3 regions of the Mesorhizobium sp. C277A genome follow, and region 2 is predicted to be linked to each of the others. Evidence: predicted binding sites of a transcription regulator. Region 2 holds the regulator's gene; each other region holds the start of a gene.
What was found. Region 2 encodes PhoB, which activates phosphate uptake and scavenging genes when phosphate is short. Its sites were predicted from a motif close to TGTCATNNANCTGTCAT; they were not measured.

Region 1 (3,277 bases), 3.3 Mb from region 2:
CACCGCCGGCCTGCGCACCGGCTGGTGGAACCCGCTGCCGGCCTCGCTGGGCTTGTCGATGCGGTTTTATAACTAGCAGTCCTTCATCGCACCGCGACAGTGTTGGATCTTTTGAAGTCAGCGGGACAGCACTCCCCTCTGGCCTGCCGGCCATCTCCCCCGCAAGAGGGAGATCAGCCGTTTTGCCCGCGCTCCTGCTGCAACGCCGGCGATTTTGGCGAAGGCGACGGCGACATCCAATCTCCCCCCTTGCGTGGGAGATGTCCGGCAGGACAGAGGGGAGTGGGAAGGATCGCTACGTCGACGATCTAGACTGCCGAGTGTCCGCTCGCCATCCATAGAGCCAGTCGAGGTCGGCGGCGAGCTTGTCGGGCGAGCGCATGGCCAGGAACAGATTGCGGGCGATCGCCACCGGGCCGGCAGCATGCCAGGCGAGGCGGTTTACGGCCCCACGACGCGCGGCCTTGGCGACACGCGGCCGCCGAAGATTTTCCCAGATTCGAAAACTTCTGGGCAGATCGCCAGGGAAATCGGCGATAGCGTCGGCAAGCGTGATGGCATCTTCGATCGCCATCGCGGCACCTTGCGCCGCAAACGGCGTCATCGCGTGCGCGGCGTCGCCGATCAGCGCGATGCCCTGCGGGCTCGTCCACCGCTGTTGTTCGACGGTGTGGATCGGAAAGGCCGTCCATGGGCCGGCCAGTGCCACAAGCTTCGTCAGGCCCGGCGCGGTGCCGCGCAGGGCAGCCGTGAGGATCGCGGGATCGGCATGGCCCGACCAACCTTCGGCCATGCGCTCACCCTTGGTGAAGGCGGCGAGATTGAAGGCCCGGCCTTTGCTGACGGGATAGGCGACCATGTGGAAGCCTGGATGCAGGAACGTGGTGACGCAGTCGGCGGCGCCGATCGCGGCAAAGGCCTCTCCGGCCGCACCGTCGCCTGCGATTGTAGCCCGCCAGGCGAGTTCGCCCGAAAAACGGCTTTTGACGAAGTCCTCGCCTGCGAGTTGCGCCCGGACCGCCGACCAGACGCCATCGGCGCCGATCAGGAGTTTGGCGCCTGCCTCGATCTCGCGGCCGTCCACTTCGGCGGTCACGGCGACATATTGCGCGTCTTTGACGATGCCGGTCACGCGGGCGCCGGTGATGAGCTCAATCTCCGGCCGTTCAGCCATTTGCGCCAACAGCGCTGCCTGCAGATCTGCGCGGTGAGCAACGAGATAAGGCGACTGCCAGCGCGCTTCGGCGGCGTGCCCGAGCGGTACCCGCGCCAGTTCGCGCAGCGTCCCGGCGTCCTTGAGCACGACCGCTTCCGGCCGCAACGCTGCCGGCAACAGCCGGTCGAGCACGCCGAGTTGTCGAAGAATGCGTGTTGCGTTGGGCGAAAGCTGGATGCCGGCGCCAGCCGCTTCTAGGTGCTGTGCCTGTTCGATAAGCTTTACCGGATAACCCCCTCCGGCGAAGGCAAGGGCGGCGGTCAGCCCGGCGATGCCGGCCCCGGCGATTATGACCTGCCGGGACCTTATGTCTTCCATCGGGCTTGTCGCGGAAGGATCAGGCGGCCTGGTCGATATAAAGGCAACCAGCCGGCAGCGTTTCCGTCGCCCTCAGCTTCGCCGAATAGCGGTAGAGCGTCGAGCAATACGGGCAGACCTTTTCATTGTCGTCGCCCATGTCGAGGAACACATGTGGGTGGTCGAAGGGCGGGTTGGCGCCGGTGCACATGAATTCCTTGACGCCGATGTCGATTGCCGGATGGCCCGCATCGTTCTGGAAATGGGGAATGGAACCGCCTGCCATCGTCGTCTCCTTGATCTCGTCGAAAAGCATCTGGAACATAACAGGCCTGTTTGCAAGATCGATGAAATGAAACTGTCGCAAAAGCCTGTCAGAGGATACGGTGAGCCGGTTAAGTGCACGTCCCTGAAATCGGAATGGTTTTCGCCGAAGGGCCATGCGTCACAAAAGCGTGTTAGAGGCATGGCACGTCCAGCGGCGCTCCAAGGGACGGTTGGCGGGGAAGAGCAGGAACCATGAACGAACTGAAGCCGGTGCAGAGCGAATTCATCAATGTCGAAGTGGCGAGCCCCGAGGGCGGCAACCCCGATCGGTTCGTCAACCGTGAGTTCTCCTGGCTGCAGTTCAACCGGCGTGTGCTCGAGGAATCACAGAACGAGCACCATCCGCTGCTCGAACGCGTCCGTTTCCTGTCGATTTCGGCCGCCAATCTCGATGAATTCTTCATGGTCCGCGTCGCCGGCCTTGCGGGCCAGGTGCGCGAAGGCATAGCGCTCAAGAGCCCCGACGGCCGCACGCCGGAGCAGCAGCTGGAACAATTGCTGCGCGAGGTCGAGCGGCTGCAGGAGGACCAGCAGAACAGCCTTTCAGCGCTGATGCTGCTGCTCAACAAGGAAGGCATAGAGAGCATCACCCGCGATGCACTAACCAAGGATGAGAAAGTCTGGCTGGAAGACCATTTCCAGGACCAGGTCTTCCCGGTCCTGACTCCACTGTCGATCGACCCGGCGCATCCGTTTCCGTTCATTCCCAATCTCGGCTTCTCGATGGCGCTGCAATTGCGCCATCGCAAGAATGGCGAGGAGATGAGCGCGCTTCTACGCCTGCCGGTGGCGCTGAAGCGCTTCATCCGTCTGCCCGACCGCAAGCAGCACGTTCGCTTCATTCCGTTGGAGGAGGCTGTCGGCCTCTATATCGGCAAGCTGTTCCCCGGCTATGAGGTCAAGGGTTCCGGCACCTTCCGCATCATCCGGGACAGCGATATCGAGGTCGAGGAAGAGTCGGAAGATCTCGTGCGCCTGTTCGAGACGGCGCTGAAGCGGCGCCGCCGCGGTTCGGTCATCCGCATCGAATTCGACAAGTCGATGCCCGGCGAATTGCGCGAGTTCGTCGCCGGCGAGCTTGGCGTCTCTTCGAGCCGCATCAGCGTTCTGACCGGCCCGCTGGCGCTCAGCCAGATTTCCGAGATCGTCGCCGTGCCACGCGACGACCTGAAGTTCACCCCCTACAATCCACGCTTTCCCGAGCGCATCCGCGAGCATGGCGGCGACTGTTTCGCGGCCATCCGCGAGAAGGACATCGTCGTCCACCACCCCTATGAATCCTTCGACGTGGTGGTCCAATTCCTGCGCCAGGCGATGGCCGACCCCGAGGTGGTGGCGATCAAGCAGACGCTCTACCGCACCTCCAACGACAGCCCGATCGTGCGCGCCTTGGTCGACGCGGCCGAGGCCGGCAAGTCGGTAACCGCCCTGGTCGAG
Region 2 (3,277 bases):
CTACGACAAGAACATCGATGTCGTCGAACTGCGCGCCCGCGTCGGCATGGTGTTCCAGAAACCCAACCCGTTCCCGAAGTCGATCTACGAGAACGTCGCCTACGGCCCGCGCATCCATGGGCTGGCCAAGCGCAAGTCCGACATGGACCAGATCGTCGAGCAGAGCCTGAAGAAGGCGGCGATCTGGAACGAAGTCAAGGACCGCCTGCAGGAGCCCGGCACCGGCCTGTCCGGCGGCCAGCAGCAGCGCCTGTGCATCGCGCGCGCCATCGCCGTGTCGCCGGAGGTGATCCTGATGGACGAGCCCTGCTCGGCGCTCGATCCGATCGCCACCGCCCGTGTCGAGGAGCTGATCGACGAACTGCGCCAGAACTACACGATCGTCATCGTCACCCACTCGATGCAGCAGGCGGCGCGCGTGTCGCAGCGCACGGCGATGTTCCATCTCGGCTATCTCGTCGAGGAGGGCGCCACCGACAAGATGTTCACCAACCCCGACGACAAGCGCACCCAGGACTACATTACCGGCCGCTTCGGCTGAGCCGTCCGGCGGGTGAATTTTCAGGCACGAGGACCAAGATCATGGGTGAACATACCGTCGCCTCCTTCGATGAAGAGCTCGGGCAGATCAGCAAGCTGATCCGCGACATGGGCGATCTGGCAGGCTCGATGGTCAGCGGCTCGACCAGGGCGCTGCTCAATTCGGACAATGCGCTGGCACAGCGTGTCGTTTCCGACGACGCCATCATGGATGCGCGCCAGCGCGAACTGGACGACCGCGCCATCACGCTGATCGCCAAGCGCCAGCCGATGGCCAACGATCTGCGCGCCGTGGTCGGCTCGATCCGCATGGCCGGCGACCTCGAGCGCATCGGCGATCTCGCCAAGAACATCGCCAAACGCGTCGGCACCGTGGGCTTGAGCGTCACGCCGCGCGACCTCTCGCACTCCATCGATGCCATGGCGCAGCTGGTGCTGATCCAGGTGCAAGGCGTCGTCGAGGAATATGCCGCCACCGATGCGGCAGCTCTTGCAAAACTTAGGAATGACGACGAGCGCATCGACGTCAAATACACGTCCGTGTTTCGTGAGCTCTTGACCTACATGATGGAAGACCCTCGCAACATCACCGCCTGCACGCATCTCTTGTTCTGCGCCAAGAATCTTGAGCGCATCGGCGATCATGTCACCAACATCGCCGAAAATGCGTATTATGTGCTGACCGGCCAGCAATTGCCCGCCAATCGTCCGAAGCAGGACGAGACGGCGATGGCCACGCCGGCCTGATGAGGGTGAACTGCCTATGATCGCGCCACGCATCATGGTCGTGGAGGACGAGGAGCCGCTAGGCGTGCTCCTCCGCTACAACCTCGAATCCGAAGGCTATCACGTCGAGGTGGTGACACGCGGCGACGAGGCCGAGATCCGCCTGCAGGAAAACGTGCCCGATCTCCTGGTGCTCGACTGGATGGTGCCCGCTGTTTCCGGCATCGAGCTCTGCCGGCGGCTTAGAGTGCGGCCCGAAACCGAGCGGCTGCCGATCATCATGCTGACCGCGCGCGGTGAGGAAAGCGATCGCGTGCGCGGCCTGTCCACCGGTGCCGACGACTATCTGGTCAAGCCATTCTCGACGCCGGAGTTCATGGCGCGCGTGAAGGCGCTGCTGCGCCGGGCCAAGCCGGAAGTGCTGTCCAGCGTGCTCAAGGTCGGCGACATCGTGCTCGACCGCGAGTCGCACCGTGTCTACCGCAAGAAGAGCGAGATCAGGCTCGGACCGACCGAGTTCCGGCTGCTCGAATTCATGATGCGCCATCCCGGCCGCGTGTTCTCGCGCAGCCAGCTGCTCGACAATGTCTGGGGCGAGACGATCTACATCGACGAGCGAACCGTCGACGTCCATGTCGGGCGCTTACGCAAAGCGGTCAACAACGGCCGCATGCCGGATGTCATCCGTACCATTCGCGGCGCCGGCTACGCGATCAGGGAAGACTAGGATGCTGCGCGTCGCGCCGTTGCCGGCCATTCAGGCGACATGCTTGCCGGATTTGGCCTGAATGCCCGGCGCGAAAATCTCCTGATCGACGAAGCCGAGCGCGCGCATGGCACAGCCTTCGCGGATCAGCGGCAGCTCGTTGGGCTCGGTGTCGAAGGAGATCGATTTCGAATGCTGGCCGCCGGCGGTCTGGGCGATCGCTTCGCGCAATGCCGGCTCGATCAGGTCGAAGGCGGCGGCGCTGACGCCAACCATGGCGACAGGCGCCGGGTCGATCAGCGCAAACAGGCTGCCGAGGCCGAAGCCGAGCGCCTCACCGGCCTTGCGATAGGCTTCGCGCTCCGGGCCATCGGTTTCGCGGGCGCGCGCGGCGAGTGCGCGCATATCAGCGTCGCCGATATCGACCGGCTCGGCATCTTCGCTCATCATTTTGGCGCTGCGCCAGATGGCGTAGTTTCCGGCATAGGCCTCGACGCAGCCGCGCCGCCCGCAGCGGCAGAGCGCGCCGCCCGGACGGTGGATCATGTGGCCGAACTCGCCGCCCGAGGAATGGGTGCCGGTGAACAGTTCGCCTTTCAGCACCAGCCCCATGCCGATGCCGTGCGACAAGAGGATCGCGATGAAATTGTCGCGGTAGCGCTCGGGCTGGCGCCATTGCAGGGCCACCGCCATCATATTGCAGTCGTTCTCCATGGTGGCAGGAATGCCGAATTCCGCTTCCAACATGTCGGCGAAGGCAATGTCGGTCAGTGGCGTGATTGGCGACCACAGCATGGCCCGCGCCTGCGAATCGGTGATGCCCTGGATGCCCATGGCAATGCGGGCGATGCTCTGGACATCGAGGTCCGGGTCCGCGAGACGCCGCCCGACGATTGCTACGCATTCGCCGATCAGCTCGTCGCGCGGCATGGTCAGCGTGTCGAGCCGGCGCTGTTCTTCCGCGACCACCTGGCCGGCATAGTCGATGACGGTGACGGAGAGGAAGTTCAGCGACAGCACCACGGTCATGACCGCCGCCGCTTCCGGGTTGAGGCCAAGGCCGACCTGCGGCCGGCCGCGTTTCAGCGAGCCGGTCTCGCCAGGCTTGCCTTCAATCAGGATGCCTTCTTGAATTAGATCAGACGAGATTGCCGATATCGTCGAATGGCTGAGGCCGGTGGTCGCCGCAATCTCGGTCCGCGACGGCTGGCCGGCCCGGCGCACGGCCGAAATCACCATCGCACGGTTGCGACGGCGCAGATCGTCGTGGCGGATCCCAACCGACATTTGTTTTCCTCCCGGCCT
Region 3 (3,277 bases), 340 kb from region 2:
GTCCCTGACGCCCATCGACCTCCTCGACTATGCCGGCGTCGCCGTCTTTGCCGCGACCGGGGCGTTGGCGGCTTCGCGCAAGCAGCTCGACATTATCGGCTTCCTGTTTCTGGCCAGCGTCACCGGCATTGGCGGCGGCACGCTTCGCGACGTCATCCTCAACCTGCCCGTCTTTTGGGTCGCCAACTCCGGCTATGTGCTGGTTTGCGCGGCGGTTGCGGTGCTGGTCTTCTTCATCGCCCACCGCGTCGAATCCCGCTGGAAATGGCTGCTCTGGCTCGACGCCATCGGATTGGCGGCCTTTTCCGTAATGGGCGCGGCCAAGGGGCTGGCCATCACCGGCTCGCCGGTCGTCTCCGTTGTTATGGGCGTGTTGACCGCCACATTTGGCGGCATCCTGCGCGATCTGCTGGCCGGCGAGCCATCGGTGCTGCTCAGGCCCGAAATCTACGTCACCGCCGCACTCGCGGGCGCCGGCCTCTACACACTTGGCGATCTTGCCGGCCTGCCGCCGCTCGCCTCGGATATCGCCGGCTTCGTCGCGGCTTTCCTGGTGCGCGGCGGCGCGCTGAAATTCGGCTGGACCTTTCCGTCCTACAAGAGCCGCCCGGGACGGCGACCGGAGGATATTCCGTAGGGAGAGGGATTAGGGAATAGGGAATAGTCGGTAGTCAGCAATTCGCGGCAGCCTTCACTACTGCCTACTACCTCACGCCGCAAAGCGCTGCGCTTCCCCGCCATAATAGTTGACGTAGCGGGCGCCGATTTCCTTGACCGGCATCACCACGAACACATCGACGGTGGAGAACTCACGGTCGATGACGCAGCCGTCGCCGATGCGGGCGCCGACGCGCAGATAGCCCTTGACCAACGGCGGCATGGCCGCAATCGCCGCCTTGGCGTTGACCGCCTCGATCGGCATCAGGTCCATCGAGCAATAGCGCCCGGAGACCGCCCGCACATCCCAGGCGGAGTTGGTCCGGCAGTGATGGGCAAGGTAGGTGAGCGCCTCGGCATGCGCAGCCGGCACCGTGCCAGGGAACGAGGCACAACCGGTCATCACGCCGATCTCATAGTGGTTGATGTAGGCCCAGATGCCTTGCCACAGCGCCTCGATGGTGCGCTTCGAGCGGTATTCCGGCAGCACGCAGGAGCGGCCGAGCTCAAGGAAGCGCTGGCCAGGATGGCGGGCGATCAGCTTGGTCAGTTCGAACTCGCCTTCGGAATAGAAGCCGCCGGCGGTCGCGGCAATCTCTTGCCGCAGCAGGCGGTAAGTGCCGACGATGCGGCGATGCTCGGGGCCGGAGATCGAAGTGTCCAGCACGAGGAGATGGTCGCACAGCGGGTCGAAGCGGTCGGCGTCGCGCCGGTCCTGCGCCTGGAACAGGTCCTTCCTGGCGCCAAGCTCGTCATAAAACACCCGGTAGCGCACTTCCTGCGCGGCGGCGATCTCGGCCTCATTGCGGGCAAGCCGCACTTCGAGATTGCCGATACGGCCCAGCGGTGCGCCTGTTGCGACGGCATCGGCGTTCCGCGCGGCGAGCAAAGCGCCGCCTGCGCTGGGCCGAGTGTCACATTCCGGCATAACTGTATGCACGAGTGATTCTCCTTCGAGCCATCCCTCTTGGCACGGGGATACGGTGTAGGTGCAACAGGATTGTGACAGTACCGTGATACGGCGCGACGGGCAATACTTCGTCGGCTGGCGAAAACCCTCATTCGGCTACCTACGTGACGCGAGGATTGCGCCAGCGTCGCCATGAAGCGCGTCGCGCTGGGACGATTCACGCGACGCGCTTCAAGTCTTTGTTTTGTGCATGTCGTCTTCTCAAAACCGGGGCCATTTTCGAGCGACATGAATTCAGGCGGCCACCTGGCCCTCGACGGCATGGACCAGCGCGTCGGGATCGAGCGGCTTGGTGACGAAGCCGCTGGCGCCATGGGCGAGCACGGTGTGGCGGGTCTTTTCCTGGCTGTCGGCCGAAAGCACCATGATTGGTACCGGCGGCACAGCCATTTCCTCCTCGTGGCGGCGGATGGCGGCGATCGCGTCCAGCCCGTCCATCACCGGCATGTGCAAATCCATCAGCACCACATCGAAGCGATTTTTCAGCCCGGCCTCGGTGACCGCCTCGACCGCGGCCTTGCCATTGCCGACCACTTTCACGCGATGTCCCGCCTTCAAAAGCGTGGCGCGGGCAAGCATGGCGTTGATGTCGTTATCTTCGGCGATCAGCACCGACAAGCCCTGCTGGCGTGCGCCATGGGCACGAAGAGAGGACGCGCCGGTCTTTTCCGGCTTGGGCGGCGGCAAGGCAGGGGCATGACTGGTCAGCAGCACGCGCAGCAGGGTTTCGCCGCGCACCGGCCTCGCCAAGAAGGTGGCGTAGCCGCTGGTGCGGAATTCGCCAAGCATGCCGCGGTCGGTCGGCGCGATCAGCGTGATCGCCTCGCAATCGGCAAAGCCACTCTGGCGCAGGCGCTTGAGCAGTCTGCCGTCGCCGTCCTCCAGGGCCGCGTCGATCAACAGCACATCGCAATGTTCGGCGAAGGGCGTCGCCTGGGAAGCGGTTGCGGCGACGTCGACGGCGCCGCCATGGGCGCGGATGGTGCGGGCGATGGCGTCCGCCTCGACGGCGTTCTTCGACACGATCACGGCGCGCCGGCCGGCCAGGATGTTCTGCCGGTTCTGCGGTGCTTCGGTTGCTCCTGCGGCCGGGATCTCGAAGACGAATTCCGATCCCTCGCCAAGTCGGCTCGACACCGAAATGGCACCGCCCATGGCGGCGACCAGGCGCCTCGATATGGCCAGACCGAGGCCGGCGCCGCCATGGGTGCGGGTCGAGGTGCCGTCGGACTGTTCGAATTCCTCGAAGATGCGCTCCATGTCGTCTTCGCGCAGGCCGGGGCCGGTGTCGGTAACGGTGAAGCAGATGCGGTCGCTGGTATCGGTGCGGGCGCGCGCAATCGAGACCAGCACGCCGCCGGTGTCGGTGAACTTGATCGCATTGCCGATCAGGTTGAGCAGCACCTGCCTGACCCTGCCGGGATCGGCCATGATCATCTGCGGCACGTCGGGCTCGACATGACAGCCGAGGCCGATTTTCTTGGCGAAGGCTTTCGCTGCCATCAGTTCGACGATGTTGTCGGCGATTTCGCGCAGCGATGTCGGCTGCGGCTCCGGGTCGAAACGGCCGGCCTCTATCTTGGAATAGTCGAGCAAATCCTCGATGAGCGCCAAAAGGGCGCTGGCCGAGGTCGAGACAGCGCCGACATA

Region 1: a site for PhoB is predicted at 1,862-1,878, ahead of NKK52_RS05785 (RNA degradosome polyphosphate kinase). Genes of this name have one in related genera too.
Region 3: a site for PhoB is predicted at 1,649-1,665, ahead of olsB (l-ornithine N(alpha)-acyltransferase). Genes of this name have one in related genera too.

Annotation. Positions count from the first base shown of each region.
Region 1 is NZ_JAMYVW010000002.1:1,158,834-1,162,110, forward strand. Features, by position in the region: gene NKK52_RS05770 (TIGR02117 family protein) at 1-76, shown strand, start outside; gene NKK52_RS05775 (FAD-dependent monooxygenase) at 296-1,534, opposite strand; gene NKK52_RS05780 (zinc-finger domain-containing protein) at 1,554-1,799, opposite strand; gene NKK52_RS05785 (RNA degradosome polyphosphate kinase) at 2,033-3,277, shown strand, end outside.
Region 2 is NZ_JAMYVW010000002.1:4,460,155-4,463,431, reverse strand. Features, by position in the region: gene pstB (phosphate ABC transporter ATP-binding protein PstB) at 1-541, shown strand, start outside; gene phoU (phosphate signaling complex protein PhoU) at 583-1,287, shown strand; gene phoB (phosphate regulon transcriptional regulator PhoB) at 1,304-1,993, shown strand; gene NKK52_RS21940 (ROK family protein) at 2,024-3,259, opposite strand.
Region 3 is NZ_JAMYVW010000002.1:4,123,215-4,126,491, reverse strand. Features, by position in the region: gene NKK52_RS20350 (trimeric intracellular cation channel family protein) at 5-637, shown strand; gene olsB (l-ornithine N(alpha)-acyltransferase) at 710-1,585, opposite strand; gene NKK52_RS20340 (response regulator) at 1,862-3,277, opposite strand, start outside.